DNA from 3 places in the Arthrobacter sp. GQ119 genome. Region 2 is predicted to be linked to each of the others. Evidence: predicted binding sites of a transcription regulator. Region 2 holds the regulator's gene; each other region holds the start of a gene.
What was found. The regulator HrcA, encoded in region 2, represses chaperone genes, less so after heat shock. The targets are predictions, from matches to a motif close to TTNGCACTCGNNNNNNNCGAGTGCNAA.
Positions count from the first base shown of each region.

Region 1 (6,595 bases), on a different contig from region 2:
GCCGCGGACCGCTGGTGCCGGGCCGGCTCCGCCTGTCGGGTGGCACCGCCCTGGACCGGGCCCACTTTGCCGCGGCCGCGAGGGACGCAGGCATCACGCTCGGTGCCGGCCCGCTGGTGAGCCTCATCGGTTACGGCGGCGCCCCGGCGGGCGGAGACATCGCCGTGGCCCTCGATGCGCCCTGGCCGCTGGCCCGCTCAGCCGCACCCACGAAGGTGGCACTCTATGGACGGACGCCGGGGGCCTTCAAAGCGCTGCTGGCCGTGCTGGCCGGCAAGGCGACGGCCCCCGGCAAGCTGCCGGCCGCCGTCGGGCCCTACCGCCACGGCACCGGCTGCCGCTGACACGCAACACTCAGGCGATTCCTTCGCCGTCCCGCCCGCCGGGCCGAAAGCCCGTTTAATGGAGGGGTGCCGATTCTGAACAAAGACATGACCCTGTGCATCTCGCTCTCGGCCCGGCCGAGCAACAACGGGACCCGCTTCCACAACTACCTGTATGACCAGCTGGGACTGAACTGGATCTACAAAGCCTTCGCGCCTACTGACCTCGCCCAGGCGATCGCCGGCGTCCGCGGCCTCGGCATCCGGGGCTGTGCCGTCTCGATGCCCTACAAAGAAGACGTGATCGCCCTCGTCGACGCCATGGACCCGTCGGCGAAGGCCATCGACTCGGTGAACACCATCGTGAACGACGGCGGCCGCCTCACCGCCTACAACACGGACTACACGGCGATCGAGCAGCTGCTGGAGCGCAACGCCGTTCCCAGCGAATCCTCGGTGCTGCTCAGGGGCGCGGGCGGCATGGCCAAGGCCACCGCGGCCGCCCTGCGGGATGCCGGCTTCAAGAATGTAACGATCATCGCCCGGAACGAGGCTGCGGGCCGGGCGCTCGCGGACCTCTACGGATTCGGGTGGCGTGCCGAGCTGGGCGACGCCACGGCCGACATGATCATCAACGTCACGCCGGTCGGCATGGCCGGCGGCGCCGAGGCCGGCTCACTGTCCTTCCCCATCGAAGCGGTCCAAGCCGCGAAGGTCGTCTTCGACGTCGTGGCCCTGCCGCCGGAGACGCCGCTGATCAAGGCCGGCCGGGAAGCCGGTAAGCAGGTCATCACGGGCGCGGAAGTGGCCACCATCCAGGCGCTCGAGCAGTTCGTGCTGTACACCGGCATCCGCCCCACCGACCAGCAGGTGCGGGACGCCGAGGCGTTCGTTCGCGCCCAGTAGCTCCAGGTGCAGCAGCCCTAGACCGGTTCCACGGAGACGGCCACCCGATCGTCACCGATCCTGGTGAGAACCAGGGTGGCTGTCTTTTTGCCGGCCTTCTTCCCGCTGCCCTTGCCCGCCGGGAGGAGCTGCTTCCGGAGCTCCTCGGGGGTGACGGACGTGCCGCGCTTCTTGATGTCCAGCACGCCGATGCCGTTCTCCTTCACCCAGGCCTTGAGCCCCTTCACGCTGTACGGCATGACCTCCAGGACTTTGTAGGCCCGGGCGAAGGGGGTGTCCACTGCATCCGGCGCGCAGATGTACGCGATGTGCTCGTCCACGAGGTGCCCGCCCAACTGCAGGGCCAGGTCGGCCACGAGACCCGCGCGGATCACGGCGCCGTCGGGTTCGTAGATGTATCCCTGGACGGGCCCGACCGGTGCCGCAGGGCCGCCGTCAAAATCCTCCGCGCTGGTGAGTTCGGCGGCACCCTGCGGACCGAGCAGCAGAGCGGCCCTCCGGATCCCCGGCCGGGCAACGGCGTTGAACCAGAGCGTTACCTCGGTGACGTCGCCGCCCACCGAAACCCACTGGGCCTCGCAGCCGGCCGGGATGGAATCGTGCGGCATGCCCGGCCCCATCTTCACGCCCACAGCGAGCCCGGAGGCCGCGAGTGATTCCACGAACGACAGCGGCGGCGAGAAGGCCTCCGGGTCCCAGATCCTCGTGGTCCCGGACGTGGATGTGGTGCGCCGGGCCGGATCCAGCCACACGCCGTCGGCGTCACCGAGAGGAACGGAAGTCGCATCCGAATGCACCACCGTGGCGTGCGGAAACGGAATGAGGTTGATGGTGGCGCACGCGGCGGTTGTTTCGTCGACCTCCACGGCCGTGACGGCGATATCCAGCGACGCCAGCGCCATGGCATCCGCGCCCAGGCCACACCCGAGGTCGGCCACGTGGCGTATACCAGCCTCGGCGAAGCGCTGGGCATGCCTGGCCGCCACATTGAGCCGGGTTGCCTGCTCGAGGCCGGCCTGGGTGAAGAGCATCTGGCGGGCGAATTCGCCGAATTTGGCTTCGGCCCTGGTCCGCAGCCTGGACTGGGTAAGCACAGCGGACACCAGATCGGGGGAGTGCCCCTTCTTCCGGAGGCTGGAATTAAGCGCGAAGGACTCATCCTCGCGGTAGGGCCCCAGCGAGGCCAGCAACTGCCATCCTTCTTCAGTGAGGAGATGTGCGATCTGGTCCTGCGGTGCGTCAGACATGACTTCAAGCCTAGTGGAGGGTCCGGCGGGCTTGCCCGATAGGGTGGATTGAATGGACTCCAGTGCAACTCCCAGCCAAGACCAGCCTGCCGGTTCTCCCGATAGCCCTGCCGGTTCTCCCGATAGCCCTGCCGGCGTGGCCCGCTACCAGGGACTATTCCGGTACGCGCGCCCGGCGCTGATTGCCGGGGTGGCTGTGGCCATCGTCTGCCTCGTGCTGCTGGTGATCATCTTCCTGCTGGACTCGTTCAACTCCACCGTCTACTCGGTGGGCGGCAAGGACATCCACGACGCGACCGACGAAGCCCGGCAGATCAGGGACCTGTATTCGGGCGCACGCGCCGGAGGCGTGGTGGTCCTGGTGGCCTCGGCCCTGACCGCCGCGGGGGCCGCCGTCGTACTCGTCCGCCAGCGTAAGAATTCGCCAAAAAGCGACGACGACGGCGGCGAGGATGTCGGGTTCGACGCCCTCGCCGGCCGCTGAACAGCGGCTTTCCGGCGCTTAGGCGTGTTCACCGCAGATGAACATCTGGCACTCACCTTGACCGAGTGCTAACCCCTTACATAGAGTCATCATTAGCACTCTCCCTAGGAGGGTGCTAACCCAAGAAGAACTGCCAGCCTGGCTGCTGCCGGCACCGCGACGACGGTCTGCCGCCAAGGCACCACAGTTTTACTGCCCATGAATTTGCTGACGAAAAGGAGAGGTCCGAGTGTCGGTCTCTATTAAGCCTCTTGAGGATCGTATTGTTGTCCGCCCGCTCGAAGCCGAGCAGACCACGGCTTCCGGCCTGGTCATCCCGGACTCCGCGCAGGAGAAGCCGCAGGAAGGCGAAGTTGTCGCAGTAGGCCCCGGCCGCTTCGAAGACGGCAACCGCGTTCCGGTCGACGTAACCGTCGGCGACGTCGTTATCTACTCCAAGTACGGCGGAACTGAAGTCAAGACCGGCGGCGAAGAGTACCTCGTGCTGTCTGCCCGCGACGTTCTGGCGATCGTCGTTAAGTAACTCTCTGGATCCCCGTGCCGCTGATCCTGTCTGGTTTTCATCAGACCGGTCGGCAGCACGGGGTTCTGTCTTGAAAGGACAAACCATGGCAAAGCAGCTTGCATTCAACGACGCTGCCCGCCGGTCTCTTGAAGCCGGCATCGACAAGCTCGCCAATACGGTCAAGGTGACGCTTGGTCCCCGCGGCCGCAACGTCGTGCTGGACAAGAAGTGGGGCGCCCCCACGATCACCAATGACGGCGTGACCATCGCCCGTGAAATCGAACTGGATGACCCCTACGAAAACCTTGGCGCCCAGCTTGCCAAGGAAGTAGCCACCAAGACGAACGACGTCGCCGGCGACGGCACCACGACGGCTACCGTGCTCGCGCAGGCCCTGGTCAAGGAAGGCCTGCGCAACGTTGCCGCAGGTGCCGCTCCGGGCCAGATCAAGCGCGGCATCGAGGTTTCCGTCGAAGCCGTTGCTGCACGCCTGCTCGAGAACGCCCGCCCCGTCGAGGGCACCCAGGTGGCCAACGTGGCCGCTATCTCCGCGCAGAGCGACGAGGTCGGCGAGCTGCTGGCCGAAGCGTTCGGCAAGGTCGGCAAGGATGGTGTGATCACCATCGAGGAGTCCTCCACGACCCAGACCGAGCTGGTCCTCACCGAGGGCATGCAGTTCGACAAGGGTTACCTGTCCCCGTACTTCGTCACCGACGCAGAGCGCCAGGAGGCCGTCCTCGAGGACGCCCTGATCCTGATCAACCAGGGCAAGATCTCTGCTGTCCAGGAATTCCTGCCGCTGCTCGAAAAGGCTCTGCAGAGCTCCAAGCCGCTGTTCATCATTGCCGAGGACATCGAGGGCGAGGCCCTGTCCACGCTGATCGTCAACCGCATCCGCGGCACCCTGAACGTCGTTGCCGTCAAGGCTCCGGGCTTCGGTGACCGCCGCAAAGCCATGCTGCAGGACATCGCCACCCTCACCGGTGCACAGGTTGTCTCCCCGGAGCTGGGCCTCAGCCTGGACTCCGTCGGCCTTGAGGTGCTGGGTACCGCCCGCCGCATCACGGTCACCAAGGACAACACCACCATCGTTGATGGCGCCGGATCGGCCGAGGACGTAGAGGCACGCGTTGCCCAGCTGCGTGCCGAGCTGACCCGCACCGACTCCGACTGGGACAAGGAAAAGCTGCAGGAGCGGCTGGCCAAGCTGGCCGGCGGCATCGGCGTAATCAAGGTTGGCGCTGCCACCGAGGTTGAGCTGAAGGAAAAGAAGCACCGCATCGAAGATGCCGTGTCCTCCACCCGCGCTGCCCTCGAAGAAGGCATCGTGGCCGGTGGCGGTTCCGCGCTGATCCACGCCCTGAAGGCACTCGACGAGGACCCGGCCGTCACCGCCCTCGAAGGCGACGCAGCAGCTGCCGTTGGCATCGTCCGCCGCGCCCTGGTCCAGCCGCTGCGCTGGATCGCCCAGAACGCCGGCCACGACGGCTACGTCGTCACCGCCAAGGTTGCCGAACTCGAAACCAACAACGGCTTCAACGCCAAGTCCGGCGAGTACGAGGACCTGATCGCAGCGGGCGTCATCGACCCCGTCAAGGTCACCCGTGCAGCCCTCCGCAACGCGGCTTCCATCGCCGCGCTGGTTCTCACCACCGAGACCCTTGTTGCCGAGAAGCCTGCCGAGGAAGACGAGCACGCAGGCCACAGCCACTAGGCTGCAGCCCCGCACGGCGGCAACGCCAGAAAAGAGCCGGTCCAGCCTAGCTGGGCCGGCTCTTTTGCTGTGGGAATCCCTGCTGTGGAACTCCCCGAGGTGGAAATCCGCTCTCCCGCAAGGTGATTCTGCCGCCGGCCCTGCCGCCGGCCCTGGAGAGGGACACGCCGCACGCAGCTGCCGGTTTGGCCGCAAAGATCACGAATTGGTAACATGGATGTTTTGTGTGCCACCGGCTTTGAGGGGATGTTTGTGCCAGTAGCGAGAATGATGGGCCAGCGGGGGAACGAGTCCCGCCACGCCGGTGAAGTCACACGCTCCGCTCAGGTCAAGGCCAAGCAGGGCTACCGCCCCGAGGTCCAGGGGCTCCGCGCCCTCGCCGTCCTCATGGTGGTCACCTACCACGTCTGGCTGGGACGAGTCTCCGGCGGCGTGGATATCTTCCTGCTGATCTCAGCCTTCCTGCTCACGCTGTCCTTTGTCCGCAAGGTCGAAAACGGCAGGCCGCTGCGCCTGGTCAACCACTGGCTGCACCTCTTCAAGCGGCTGATTCCTGCCGCCGTCGTGGTGATTCTCGGTGTCCTGGCGGGCACCTGGCTGGTCATTCCGCAGAGCCGCTGGCCGGACGTTCTCAACGAGGCCTGGGCCTCACTGCTGTACCGGCAGAACTGGCTGCTCGCGGACACCGCGGTGGACTACTACGCCCAGAACCACGCGGGCGCCAGCCCGCTGCAGCATTTTTGGTCCCTGTCCATTCAGGGCCAGGTGTTCATTCTGTGGCCGCTCATCTTCGCCGGGGCCGCCCTCGTGTGGCGTCTGCTCCGGCGCCGGCGGGACATCAGCTACCGGCTCATCCTCCTCGTGGCCTTCGCCGGCATCTTCATCGCGTCCCTCATCTTCTCCATCGAGCAGACCGCCACCAACCAGGCCTACGCCTACTTCGACACCCGGACCAGGCTCTGGGAGTTCGCGCTCGGCTCGCTGCTAGCGCTGTCCCTGCCTTACCTGAAGCCCGGCAAGGCTATGCGCGTGGTGCTGGGCTGGGCCGGGCTGGCGGCCATGATCTCCTGCGGCCTGGTGCTGACCGTGGACCGGTCCTTTCCCGGCTTCATCGCCCTGTGGCCCACGCTGGCCGCCGCAGCCATCATCGTCGCCGGCCAGAGCGGCAGCCGGTTCGGCGTGGACCGGATCCTGAGCTCCAGGCCGCTGGTTGCACTCGGGGACAACTCCTACGCGCTGTATCTCTGGCACTGGCCGCTCCTGGTTTTGGCCCTTGCCGGCACCGGAATCGACAAGCCCAACCTGGCGCAGGGCCTGGCCATCGTGGCTGCCTCCGTGGTCCTTGCCGTGCTCACCACCCGCTTCGTGGAAAAGCCGCTGCGGGAATGGCACTGGCCGCAGCTGCGGGCCTGGCGG
Region 1 covers NZ_JCAXEA010000025.1:36,663-43,257, forward strand. Annotated here, with positions in the region: gene AC6CH3_RS19715 (glycoside hydrolase family 3 N-terminal domain-containing protein) at 1-344, shown strand, start outside; gene AC6CH3_RS19720 (shikimate 5-dehydrogenase) at 411-1,229, shown strand; gene AC6CH3_RS19725 (class I SAM-dependent methyltransferase) at 1,247-2,476, opposite strand; gene AC6CH3_RS19730 (hypothetical protein) at 2,529-2,960, shown strand; gene groES (co-chaperone GroES) at 3,190-3,483, shown strand; gene groL (chaperonin GroEL) at 3,569-5,179, shown strand; gene AC6CH3_RS19745 (acyltransferase family protein) at 5,450-6,595, shown strand, end outside.
Region 1: the regulator HrcA is predicted to act here: its motif matches at 3,006-3,032, upstream of groES (co-chaperone GroES).

Region 2 (6,595 bases):
CGGCTCCGGCGTGTCGCCCGCCGCCGGCCGCGAAACACTCGACGCCGCTACCCGCGGCGTGGAGCGGATCATGCTTGAGACCCGGCTCGCATCGGGGGTGGCGGTCAGCTCGCTGTCCGACGCGGGCAAACACGCTGTGGCCGGGCTCATTGCCGACGGTCTCGTGGCACCGGCGGAGGCTTTCCGCGGCCTGCTGGTTCTGACCCTTAAGGGCCGCCTGCTGGCCGACGCCGTGGTCCGCAGAATCCTGCCGGATTGAATCTGCAGGCAACAGCAGCGGCTTAAACAACAGCGCCCCAGACCCAAACGGGTCTGGGGCCGCTTTGCGGTTACTTGATCCAGCGGAGGTTGTACTGGTACCGGTGCGGCTGGCCCCGGTTGACGTGGATACCGGCGGACACCGCGAAGCACGTCAGCGCAATCCAGATCAGGGTGGCAATGACAGCGAAAATATTTCCCACCACCGGGAGGAGGACCAGAAGGTTCGCGAGCGCCGCCGCGATGGTGGGCGGCAGGGTGAAGTTGAGGGCTTCCTTGGATTCCTGAGCCGTGAACGGTCCACGCTCCCGGAAAATGAGGTAGATCAGCAGTGCCGGCACGCAGCCGAGGATACCGCCGAAGTGTGCCAGCGTTGCCCACTGCCGGTCCTCGCTGGCAGTCAGCGGAAGTGCATTGGCCGGCACGCCATGGTACTGGGGCACGTCAGGGCCGGACTGATGGTCCCTGCGGTCACGAGCGTCTTCTGCCACGGTTTGTCTTCCTTAAACTTGCGTTGATGCGGTGGCGCCGGTGGTTCGCCGCCGGCCGGTTGCGCCGGACGGCGGCGTGAAAGGCTCCCCTCCAAGAATACTGGGTCGGGCGCAAAATGAACGACGCGCCGCAGGCAGCAGCTTCCCTGACCGTGCGCGTCCTTTAGGCCTGCCCGTCCTTTATCCGTGCTCGGGGTTCAAGCCTTTGGCGTACGCGGCCTGCCCCACGTGCTGGAGGCAGTCAGCAAAGGTGCTGACCAGCCGCACCCCGAGAGTGACGGGCGGGTCCCAGTGATAGTCGACGATGCGGTCGAGGTCATCGTCGCCGAGGGTTTTCAGGAACTCGACGGTCTGCCGGTGAACGGCATCGTAATATGCGAGCAACAGCTCCGGCGTACCGTGCACCGCGTCGACCTGGTCGGTCGAATGACCGTAGCCAGTGTCGCGTTCGGGAAGCTTCAAATTGAAGCGGCCGACGAACCCCTGCGAGGACCACACCTGATCCAGTCCCGCGGCGGAGGCGACCTGCGAGTCCTCTATCCGGCTGAGATGCCAGATTAACCACGCAATCGAGTTTCCGCTGCCTGCCGGCCGGCGGATGAGGGACCCGCCGTCGGATCCTTCCAAAACGGCGGCCACAGTGTCATGGATCCGGCCGAAGGCGTCCAGCAGCAAGTCGTTGGATTTCATCTCGGCACTGTATCGCTAAGGCCTGGGTATTTCTAAGGCACAGGTATTTCTAAGGCGGGGCACTCTAAGGCACGGTGAGGAAGTCGATGACCTCCTCCACCCGTCCCAGCAGGGCAGGTTCGAGATCGGCATAGGTCCGCACCGCTCCCAGGAGTTTCTGCCAGCCCAGGCCGATGTCCTCCTTTGTGGCGTGCGGCCAGCCGAAGGCGGCGAGGATCCCGGTCTTCCAATCGGTGCCCCTGGGCACCACAGGCCACTGCGCGATCCCCAGGACGGAGGGCCGGATGGCCTGCCAGACATCCACATACGGGTGGCCGACGATGAGCACGTTGCCGGCGGCGCCTGGTGAAGCCATGACCGTCTCGGCAATGCGGGACTCCTTGGAATCCGGGACAAGATGGTCCACGAGGACGCCCAGCCTCCGGCCAGGCCCCGGGCGGAAGGCGGCGACCGCCCCCGCCAGGTCGTCAATGCCGTGAAGGGGCTCGACGACGATTCCCTCCACCCGGAGATCGTCGCCCCAAACCTTCTCGACGAGTTCAGCGTCGTGCTTGCCTTCGACCCAGATCCGGCCGGCCTTGGCCACCTGGGCGCGCTGGCCCTCCACCCGAACGGAGCCCGACGCCGTGCGACCGGCCGGGGCGGAACCTGGCCGCTTGGCCGCCGGCGGCATCAGCCGAATAGGCTGGCCTTCCAGCAGGAACCCGAAGCCGAGCCTGAAGGAACGTGACTTGCCGCGGCGGTCCTCCAGGGCGACCACATGCATCCCGCCGGACTTCTCCACCCGCGTCACGGCACCGACCCAGCCGGACTGCACGTCCTCCAGGACCATGCCGCGCTCCACCGGCACTTCCGGCAAATCGTTCTTGGCGGGCGCTGCAATCTCCTGCGGACCCCACGTCTGATACTGCATAGTTAAACACCGCTTTGCGCTAGGAGGCTGCCGCCCCGGCCGGGAATCAGCCTCCGGGCGGACACGGGTCCGGAATTTCGCCCGGAGCGGTACCAATGCTAACAACGGCCCGTCTCATATTAGACTTGTTAGCACTTAGGGATGTCGAGTGCTAACCATGCGTCGCCGGGCGCTGCATGGCTTTGCCCGGAAAACGGTTGATCGGAGGTGGATAGTGAGCGAACCACGCAAGCTCGAGGTGCTGCGCGCCATTGTGGAGGACTACGTCCATTCCCGCGAGCCTGTGGGCTCCAAAGCGCTCGTCGAGCGCCACCATTTGGGCGTTTCCAGCGCCACCATCCGCAACGACATGGCCGCGCTCGAGGACGAGGGGCTTATCACAGCACCGCACACCAGCGCCGGGAGGATACCCACCGACAAGGGGTACCGGCTGTTCGTGGACCAGATTTCGGCGGTCAAGCCCCTGTCCCCGGCTGAGCGCCGCGCCATCCAGTCGCTGCTGGAGGGGGCCGACGATCTCGACGACGTCCTGGACCGCACGGTAAGGCTCCTGGCGCAGCTGACCAACCAGGTTGCCGTCGTGCAGTACCCGCACCTGAGCCGCGCCGTGGTGCGCCACATTGAATTCGTCCAGCTGGCGCCGCGCAAGGTCCTCATTGTGCTGATCGCGGATTCGGGCAAGGTCGAGCAGCGCGTCGTGGACGTCGGGCAGGAACTCAGCGACGACACGCTGACGGCCTTGCGGACCAGGTTCCTCTCGGGAGTCGCAGGCATCGCGCTGACCATGCTGCCCCAGTACCTGGCCGCCGTGGTGGCCGGCTGCGCTCCGGCCGAACGTCCCGCTGCCGCCGCCCTGAGCAAGGCCCTTGAGGCACTCTCGCACAGCAGCAGGGAAGACCGCATGGTCATGGCCGGCACCGCGAACCTGGCACGGTCCAACGTGGACTTCCCGCTCAGCATCGGACCCGTCCTCGAGGCCCTGGAGGAGCAGGTGGTCATGCTGCGGCTCCTCAGTGAGATGGCGCAGGACCCCCGCGGCGTGACCGTGAGCATCGGCCGGGAGAACCCTTACGACGGACTCGCCGAGGCGTCGGTGGTGGCCACCGGCTATGGACCGGACGCCACCGCGAAGATCGGCATCCTTGGGCCCACCCGTATGGACTATCCCACCACCATGGCCGCCGTCCGCGCGGTGGCCCGCTACCTTTCGAGGGTTCTCGGCCCGTAATCGCACGGCCCGACGAATCCGATACCCAGGCACCATAACCAGGAAGAGATACGAACTTTGAGCAGCCACTACGACGTTCTTGGAGTCTCCCCGGAAGCCACCGGAGAAGAGATCAAAAAGGCCTACCGCAAGCTGGCCCGCACCCTGCACCCGGATGTGAACCCGGGACCTGAAGCCTCGGACCGGTTCAAGGCCGTCACCCATGCCTACGAAGTGCTGTCCGATCCGCAGAAGCGCAGGGTCTATGACACCACGGGCAACGAGAACGGCACGGACAACGGCTTCGGCGGCGGCAGCTACGCCGGCCAGGGCTTCGCCTTCCAGGACATTTTCGACACCTTCTTCGGCGCCGGCGGAACCGCAGGCCCGGCTTCGCGGGTCCGTCGGGGACAGGACGCCCTCATCAGCGTCCGGATCGACCTGCGCGACGCCGTCTTTGGCGCCAACAAGAAGCTCGAGGTCGATACCGCCGTCGTCTGCCCCACCTGCGACGGTTCCTGCTGCCGGGAAGGCACGCATCCGGAACGCTGCGACATCTGCGGCGGCAGCGGCCAGGTCCAGCGCGCCGTGCGTTCCATCCTTGGCCAGGTCATGACTTCAGCACCGTGCGGATCCTGTGAAGGCTTCGGGACGGTCATCAAGGACCCCTGCAACGAGTGCAGCGGCCAGGGCCGCATCCGCAGCCGCCGGTCACTGACCATCAAGGTTCCCGCCGGCGTCGCCACGGGCACCCGGATCCAGCTGTCCGGGCAGGGCGAGGCCGGCCCGGCCGGCGGCCCGTCCGGGGACCTCTACGTCGAAATCCGCGTCAACAATGACCCCACGTACGTCCGCGACGGCGACGACCTCCACGCAACGCTGAACATCCCCATGACCGCCGCGGCCCTGGGCACCGAGCTGAGCCTGGACACCTTCGACGGCAAGCAGGAGATCGACGTCAAGGCGGGCACGCAGTCGGGAGAAGTCATCACCCTCCGCGGACTCGGCGTCACCCACCTGCGCGGCTATGGCCGCGGCGACCTCAAGGTCCACCTGCAGGTCGAGACGCCCGCCAAGCTCGATCCGGCGCAGGAAGACCTGCTGCGCCAGCTCGCGAAGCTCCGCGGTGAACAGTTCTCCGAGGGCAAGCTCGCGGCGAGCGGCGGCGTCTTCGCGAAGCTCCGGGACCGCCTCGGTAACCTGTAGCGGTGAGCAACCCCGTATTTTTCACCGCCGCCGGAACTCTGGACAACACCCAACCCGGTTCGGTTTTTGTGCTGGACGGGCCTGAGGCGCGCCATGCGGTGACGGTCAAGCGGCTGGCGGTGGGGGAGCGGGTCGATATCGCCGACGGCGCAGGCAGGCGCCTCACCGGAACTGTGGAGCAGACAGCTCCGGCCGAACTGACCGTGCGTTGCTCGTCCGTTAGCGTAGAGGACCGGCCAGGCGTGCGCCTGGTCCTCGTCCAGGCTCTTGCCAAGGGCGACCGGGACGAACTGGCTATTGAGACGGCCACCGAGCTCGGCATCGACGCAGTCATCCCCTGGCAGTCGGAACGGTCAATTGTGCGCTGGAAAGGCGAGCGCGCCGCCAAAGCCCACGCCAAATGGCAGTCTGCGGTCTCCGCAGCGGCGAAGCAGGCACGGCGGGCGTGGATCCCGGAGGTGCGTCCCGCCGTCGATACCCAGGGCCTCGCCGCCCAGGTGGCGGGCGCCGCCCTGGCGGTGGTCCTCCACGAAGACGCCGTCAAGCCCTTCCGCGGAGTCCTTGAGGCATGGCAGGAGGCAGGCCCGTCAGGGGAGGCACCCGGCGAGATACTTCTGGTTGTGGGGCCGGAAGGGGGCATCAGCCCGCGGGAGGTGACCAAACTGTGCAGCGCCGGCGCCGTGACAGCGCTCTTGGGCCCGCACGTGCTGCGGTCCTCCACCGCCGGGCCCGCTGCCGTTGTCGTGGCCAGTGATGTGCTCGGGCGCTGGTAGCCGCTGCTAGCGGACTGAGAAGCCCCGGGTGTCCACGTTCGGTTCGTCCTCGGTGTTGCCGGGATCGATCTGCGAGACGCGGATCTCGTAGTTGCCCGGGCTTAGCTTCACGGCGAGGCTGAAGATGCCGGAGGCGTCTGCCTCTGCTGCGGCGGTGGCCTCGCCGTCCAGGTACTTCTCCTTCTCGCCGTTCTCCTGGACTTTCAGGATCCGCCAGCGCAGCTTGCCGCCGGGATCCGTGCTGCGGCCGTTGATCTTCACCCGTCCGTCGGCAACTTCAATGCCCTCCTGGGGGTCAATGATCCATACCGGAGCCACCATGCCCGCACTGCGCGCCATGGGTGCGCCCAGCCTGACGTGCTTGAACGCCTGGTAGTCGGTGTGCCCCTCCACCAGGATCGTCACCTCAATCGGCTGGGTGGCGTCGATCAGGCCGGAGCTCGCTCCGGCGGCCGTCGCCGTGTACACGAGCTGCTGGATGGCGCGCTGCGCCATCTCCGCATCAAGGTTGCTGTTGAAGGCGTCGGCCGAGACATCCACAGTAATCACGTTCGTGCCGGAGATGGACGTGGCAAGGTTCTTGGGGTTCTGCCACGGAGTGAAGAAGTCCGGGTCCAGGGGAGTCTCGGACATCATGGCGCGAAGCGCCTTCGTGATGGGGTTGTCCTCGCCCGGCACGTCCCGGAACTCACGGTAGAGGTAGACGTCCGTGTTGCTCCGCCCGATCCAGTACACGGGGGCTTTGTTGGAGGACTGCATCGTTTCCAGCGGGGCGCTGGTGGTCGGAGCGCTGTCGACTCCGGCTGTACGCCGCGCCTGGGTCGGAACATCCGACGTGGTGGCCGCGGGATCGGGATCCGCGATGCAACCGGTCAGGAGCAAAGCGGCAGGCAGCAGCCCAAGCGCCAGCGCGCAACGGATCCGCGCAGCTGCTTTCCGGCCGGACAATCCTGGCTGCCTGATGTCAATGCTCCCTTCGGAAACGCGGTGGACCGCCCGCCGCGAGGCGGCAGGCAGTGGGTCTTCCCAACGGCGGCGGGCATGCGTAACCGGTGCC
Region 2 covers NZ_JCAXEA010000016.1:101,887-108,481, forward strand. Annotated here, with positions in the region: gene hemW (radical SAM family heme chaperone HemW) at 1-259, shown strand, start outside; gene AC6CH3_RS15640 (DUF4870 domain-containing protein) at 330-749, opposite strand; gene AC6CH3_RS15645 (mycothiol transferase) at 930-1,439, opposite strand; gene AC6CH3_RS15650 (DUF3097 domain-containing protein) at 1,504-2,352, opposite strand; gene hrcA (heat-inducible transcriptional repressor HrcA) at 2,567-3,580, shown strand; gene dnaJ (molecular chaperone DnaJ) at 3,638-4,765, shown strand; gene AC6CH3_RS15665 (16S rRNA (uracil(1498)-N(3))-methyltransferase) at 4,768-5,538, shown strand; gene AC6CH3_RS15670 (GerMN domain-containing protein) at 5,545-6,486, opposite strand.

Region 3 (6,595 bases), on a different contig from region 2:
TCCGGGCCAGGAGGCTGTGGAACTGTGTGGCACGCACTGCCACTGTCTCCAGCTCCGAGCGTGCGTATACCCGTTCCTTGTCCGCTTTCGACCGATAGTAGCCATAGGTGCTCAGATCGCAGTTCACGATGGACAGCAGGACCGCCTTCGGCACTCCGGCCTCCAGGGCTGCACCGAGCAGAATCGCGCCGCCGGCGGCAAACTGCCTGAGCGCCTTGCCGGTTTGCCCCTCCAGGCAGTCAATGACGACGTCGGCCCCCGCCAGCGCTTCCGGCAGGCCTTCGCCGGTGGTGGCGTCCCCCCGGAAGTAGGTGGCGCCGTCGTGCTGCCCGTGAGCACCCTCCCTCGGCGGGTTCCGGCTGAGAACCGCGACTGCGTGCCCTTGGCTCAGCGCCTGGCGCACAACTTCCCGGCCAATCTGGCCCGTACCTCCGGCAACGCAGATGCGGCTCACGCTTCGCAGCTACCCTCGGCCGTCAAAAGAGGCTATGCGCGGCGGCGCTGCAGGACGTCGTCGAGGTTGCTAAGGGCGCTTTGCGCCTTGCCCTGCGGGCGCCCGGCGTTCGGCGAAGCGACAGCTGGCGCGGCGGCAGTGCCCTGTTTGAGCGACGGCTTGCCGGCGGCTTTGGGGGCCTCCGGAAGGTCCAGCGGTTCGGGGGCAGGGCGTTCCGCCTTGGCGGCCTCGACATAGGTGGGCTTGGGGACCTGGACGGGCTCCCAGCTGGCGGACTCGTCTTTTGCCGGGGCGGCAGCATCCGGCGTCGTCGAGGCCAGGCCGCTCCTGTCACCCGCCGCGAGAGCCACCGCCAGGGCGGCCTCACGCAGTTCGACGGCGGTCAGCGGCTTGGGCTGGGGGGCTGCGGCTTCGGCGTCGAAAAGGGTGCTTTCCCGAAGTGTGGCCGTTTCGTCAGCGGCCTGTGGAACGGCAGGATGGGCGGCGGGGCGCGGACGATTCGCAGGCGCACCCATGGCCGCTGAGAAGGCAGCGTTTACCTTCCTGCGGCGGTCACGCACGGCGAGCCTGCGGAGAAGCACGACGGCGGCGGCACCCGCCAGAAATGACAGGGACGGAAGCCAGCCGGTTCCCAGCCCAAAGACCGCCAGCACTCCGGATATCAGGGCAGTGGCGAAGGACAGGAGTCCTGCCAGTGCGATGGCAACACGCCCATAGCGGATGCGGAAGGCGCCTCCGCCCTTGGCGGAGTTGCCGGCGGGCGTGGAGCGTGCTCCGGATGCGCTGCTCTTCCTGGTGTCCATGGGATTCTCCTGCTGGACGGTCATGTGAAGGACCGTTCCGGCTTGCGGGTTTGCAGATTCGTGGTCAACGCTCTCCATCATCAGATCACCGGCCGCCTGAAATTGGTGGCTGCCGCTTCGGAGCAGGTACGGCGCAACCCAAACAATCCAGAGCGCGACAGCGACCACAAGGATGACTGAGCTGCTGAGAGGGAAGTCCACACACAAAACCGTATGAGCAATCGGCGACCTGTTGTGGCATTCGTCTCGGTGTGTCGCTCCGCGCCTCTCAAATCATTGGACTTAAGGCCGATAAGTCCCCGCCGGGCCCCGCTCAGGCTGGCCTCGAACGCAGCCACCTGTTGAGAAGTCCTTCCGGAACTTCCTCAGACGTCAGGGCAAAAGTCCGATGGTCCGCCCACTCCCCGTTGATGTGCAGGAACCGTGGCCGGTAGCCCTCGTCACGGAATCCGAGCTTTTCCACGACCCGCAGGCTGGGTCGGTTTTCCGGGCGGATGTTGATTTCCATCCGGTGCAGCCCCAAGGTCCGGAAGCAATGGTCGGTGGCCATGGCGACGGCCGTCGGCGCGATGCCCTGGCCTGCCCGCGCCTCATCCACCCAGTAGCCCAGAGTGGCCATCATGGCAGAGCCCCAGATAATGGAGGACACCGTTAACTGGCCCACGATGACAGGATCCCGGAACCCCGGTGTCCATGCGGTAATGAGGAAAGGGAGGGCTGTGCCCTGGGCTGCCTGGGTGTTCAGCGACCGCACCATTTGCCGATAGTCGGGAAGGGCTCCGCCCGGGGCCGGGTTGGAAGCCTCCCACGGGGCCAGCCAGTCGCTGTTGCGCGAACGGAGCGCAGTCCATTCCTTGCGGTCCCGGTACCTGATGGGACGCAGGACGATGTCACCACACTCCAGTGTCACCGGCCAGATGTGGCTGACCCTCATGGGGAATTAGTGGGTCAGGCCGGCAGCGAACTTCGGCAGCCACTCGCGAAGGCCGGGTCCCAGGTCATCGCTGTCAACGGCCAGCTGGACGCACGCCTTGAGGTAGCTGAGCTTGTCCCCCGTGTCGTAGCGCCGGCCGCGGAAGACGACGCCGAACACACCGCCGCCTTCACCGTCCCTGCTGGCGAGTTCCTGCAGGGCATCCGTCAGCTGGATTTCGCCGCCGCGGCCCGGTTCCGTCCGTTCCAGCACATCGAAGACGGCGGGGTGGAGGACGTAGCGCCCGATGACGGCCAGGTTGGAGGGGGCATCGGCGACATCCGGCTTTTCCACGAGCTTGTTGATCCGGACGAAGCCTTCGCCCTCGATCTCCGAGATGTCGGCGCAGCCATAGGCGCTGATCTGGGAGGGTTCCACCTCGATGAGGGCCACAACGGAGCCGCCGGTCTTAGCCTGTACCTCGATCATGATGCTCAGGAGTTCGTCGCGGGCGTCGATCAGGTCGTCGCCAAGCAGCACGGCGAAAGGCTCGTGGCCGACGTGCTGGCGGGCGCGCAGCACTGCGTGGCCCAGGCCCTTGGGGTCGCCCTGGCGGACGTAATGGATGTCGCCCAGATTGCTGGCGGCCTGGATTGACTCGAGCTTGGCGGTGTCGCCCTTGGCTTCCAGCGTTGCTTCCAGCGCAGGAACCCGGTCGAAATGGTCCTCGAGGGCACGCTTGTTCCGCCCGGTGATCATCAGGACATCGCTCAGGCCCACCTGTACAGCTTCTTCGACTACGTACTGGATGGCCGGCTTGTCCACCACCGGGAGCATTTCCTTGGGCATGGCCTTGGTGGCAGGCAGGAACCTGGTGCCGAGTCCCGCTGCGGGGATGACGGCCTTGCGGACTGAAGGATTAGTGGAAGTCACTCGACTAATGTAACGGAGGGAACATTCATACAGTAAATGCTTCCGGCAGTCGCTTGGCCGGGATTCCGTGCAACAAAGGATGGCACACCATGTCGCAAACGACCCGGCAATCAAAGGATGAGATCCGTTCCCGGCACCGGAAAATCCGTCTGGGCCTGCAGCCTGAGGCCTTGTCGGCAGCCGCCTCAGGGATAGCCCGCCACGGCCTGTCCTGGGCCGCCACCATCGCGGACGGCAGGCCGGGGACGTTTACCGCCTATCTGGGCGTGGCCCACGAGCCGCCCACCCTCGCGCTGATAACGGCACTTCACGAAGCGGGCCACAAAGTCCTGCTGCCGGTATGCGAGCCGGACCGCGGGCTCAGCTGGGTGTTGTGGAATCCGGACAGCGAGTTTGTCCGCAGCCGGTACGCGCCCATCAAGGAACCGGCCGGAGAACGCCATGGCTTGGAGACCATCCGGGACGTGGCAGGGCTCTTCCTGCCGGCGACGGCCGTGGACATGAGCGGAAACAGGATCGGACAGGGCGGCGGGTATTACGACAAGTTCCTGGCGGACGCCGAGGCCGCGGGTCTGCAGGCGCCCAGGGCTGCGGTCATTTACGACTCCGAACTCCTGCCCGCGTCGAGCATTCCCGCTGAGGGGTTCGACCGTCCCGTCGACGCGGTACTGACGCCCTCCGGCCTGGTCCGGCTTTCCTGATGCAATCTGCGGGAAGATGCTAGAATTGGCACTCAGGCCCTGCGACTGCTAATGGAGCTGTTTCTGCACGGAGATCCCGCAAGGAATTCCGCGCAGTGGCACCCCCGCAGCACGGGACCTGTCGTTTGTCCAAGAGGAGGATCTTCAGTGCCCACGTATGCCTATGCCTGCAAGGATTGCAGCCATGCCTTTGACATCGTGCAGTCATTCACTGACAGCACTCTGACAGCCTGCCCCGAATGCGAGGGAACCCTGCGCAAGAAGTTCAACAGCGTAGGCGTGGTCTTCAAGGGCTCTGGCTTTTACCGGACGGACTCCCGGGACACGAAGGGCAGCACGGTGTCACCGTCCCCTGCCTCCTCACCGGCCCCGGCCGCCCCTGCAGCCGCACCGGCCGCTGCCGCCAGCTAGACGCTCCCGTCCCTTCCCACGGCTGACCGCCACGTCGCGGTTATCCACATACTGGCGTTTTGCCGGGCTGCTTTCCACATACGGCCGGCATACACTGCCGCCCGGGGGCCGGGGTTCCATAGCGTGGCAGCATGCCAGCTCTCGGACTGCCTCCCGTCAGAACCTCCCGCCCTGCTGCCCGCCCCCGCAGAGGCACTTCGGCGTCCGGACCTCCCGAACGCCGCAGGCCAGGCCGTCTGCGGGGCTGGCTGAACCGCAACCGTCGCCTTGCCGTAGCGCTGCTGCTGTGCGCGGCGGCCGGTATCACGGTCCATCAGCTGACCCCGGCCCCGGCGCACACATCCCCGGCCCTGGCCGCAGCACGGGACTTACCGGCCGGAGCCACTCTGGGGAGCAGCGACGTGGCAGCAGTCGATGTCCCGCCCCACATGCTCTCCGCCGGCACGCTCACCGACGCAGCACAACTCAGCGGAAAGCAGCTGGCCGCACCGCTCCGGAAAGGACAGCTGCTGTCCGAGACCCAGCTCGTGGGGCCCGGCCTGCTGACTGGGTCGCCGCCGGGATCAGCCGCCGTCCCGCTGCGCATGGCGGACCCCTCATCCATCCAGCTCGTCTCCCCCGGCATGCTCATCGACGTCGTCCTGACCAGCGGGCCGGGCTTCGACCAGCAGTCCCCGTCCAAGGTCCTGGCCAAGGCGGTTCCGGTGCTCTGGACCTCGGCGCGGGAGGGGCAGGGCGGCCAATGGCTTGCCGCCGGGGACTCCGACGGCCTCGTAGTGGTTGCTGCGACACCGGCGCAGGCAAGCGCTCTGGCGGGAGCTTCAACCCAGGGAAAACTCTTCTTCGTTCTCGTGGGCTCCAAGGGCCGATGACTCTGGGAGCCGGTGACGCTGCCGCCATGGGAGGCTAGCCCCAGTGCGGGGGCTTCTGCTCCTTGAGCCATGCATCGTGGTCATTGTCGGACTCCGGGTCACCCCAGGCCCGGGGATCGTCCTCGGAGGCCTTGTTGGGCACTGCACCGGCCGGCGTCACCGGAGCTGGGGTCTTGGCTGGTGGAGTGCTTTTTCCGCGAGCCGGGCCGCCGCCTGTGCTGGCGTCATGGTCTGCTGCATCCGAGCTCACTGCGCGTTTTCCTTCCTGTCCGGCAGGCCGGCGTCGTAATCGTCTTCGCCGACTGCGTCCCGGTCCTCGCCGTCTGCGTCCCGGCCCTCGCCGTCCTCGTCCTGGTCCCCATCCTGGTCCCGGCCATCCTCAACGCTGCGGTCTTCGAACAGGCCGTCGTCGAACTGGCCGTCCTCCTCAGGAGCTGGCCCGTAGGGATCGTCGTCCAGACCCGTGACATCCTCGTCGAAGAAGCCCGGTGAGGTCACAGCCCGGACGGGGCGGACCGGCTTCTCGAGTCCGAGGTAGCCGCCAATCCGGTCGGCGCAGGCCGAAGGATCCGTGAACACCTCAATCGTCCACAGCGGCATGTAGCGCCAGCCGAGACGTTCCAGAAGCTGCGGGCGGAGCCTGCTGCGTTCGCGGACGGTCATCTGGCGGTACTGCTCGGTACCGTCGGACTCAATGGCCACGGGCCGCGGAATCTCGGCTTCGTCCTGGCCCATCGTGCTCAACGGATCGGCCGCGGCCACGACGTCGATGACGCCGTCGTACTGGTGCCAGACCCGTGCACCGCGTGCCCTGAGCCGGTCTCCCAGGTCAGCCACGAGCGGATCCGCACCCAGCGCCTGCTCACTTGCCGCTGCCCTGGAAGCCGGCGTTCCGAGGTCCGTGTTGCCCGAGATCTCGCGGTCCAGCAGCTCGTAAAGGTCAACGGCGCCATGGGCCAGCCGGTTCCTGTCGAGGTCCTCCGGCTTGAAGCAGGTCAGAACGTGCAGGGACTGCCGGGCACGGGTCATGGCCAGGGCAAACTTGGCGCGGCCTCCCTCGGCGGAGAGCGGACCAAAGTTGTGCAGGGCCCGTCCATGGGGCGTCCGGCCGTAACCGGGAGAGAAAATGACGTGGTCCCGCACCAGCCCCTGGGCCCGTTCCAGATCCACCACGCGGAACGATTCCTCGCCGGCCGTGAAGAATCCGGAGAGCCCCGGATAGTTGGGAAGCTGCAGGCGGATTGCCTCGCCGATCCTCGCGGCATGCCGCAGGCTGGCAGTGACGACGGCCAGGGATGTGCGCGGGCGGAGGCGGGCGTGCTCGAACACCAATTCCACGACGCGGTTGACCTCGGCCACGACTGACTCCACGCCCTCGTGGTCGGCGCTGGGCAGCCCGGTGCCGTCCGGCAGGTACTCAACCAGCAGGGCCCGGTCCAGGCCCGTGGCGGACTGGCCTTCGGGCAGGCGGCGGAGACCGCCGTCGTAAAAGCCCTTGCTCAGCTGCA
Region 3 covers NZ_JCAXEA010000025.1:57,340-63,934, reverse strand. Annotated here, with positions in the region: gene AC6CH3_RS19830 (SDR family oxidoreductase) at 1-454, opposite strand, end outside; gene AC6CH3_RS19825 (hypothetical protein) at 487-1,458, opposite strand; gene AC6CH3_RS19820 (GNAT family N-acetyltransferase) at 1,571-2,191, opposite strand; gene galU (UTP--glucose-1-phosphate uridylyltransferase GalU) at 2,198-3,103, opposite strand; gene AC6CH3_RS19810 (5-formyltetrahydrofolate cyclo-ligase) at 3,193-3,804, shown strand; gene AC6CH3_RS19805 (FmdB family zinc ribbon protein) at 3,952-4,215, shown strand; gene cpaB (Flp pilus assembly protein CpaB) at 4,347-5,087, shown strand; gene AC6CH3_RS19795 (hypothetical protein) at 5,122-5,337, opposite strand; gene AC6CH3_RS19790 (AAA family ATPase) at 5,334-6,595, opposite strand, start outside.
Region 3: the regulator HrcA is predicted to act here: its motif matches at 3,830-3,856, upstream of AC6CH3_RS19805 (FmdB family zinc ribbon protein).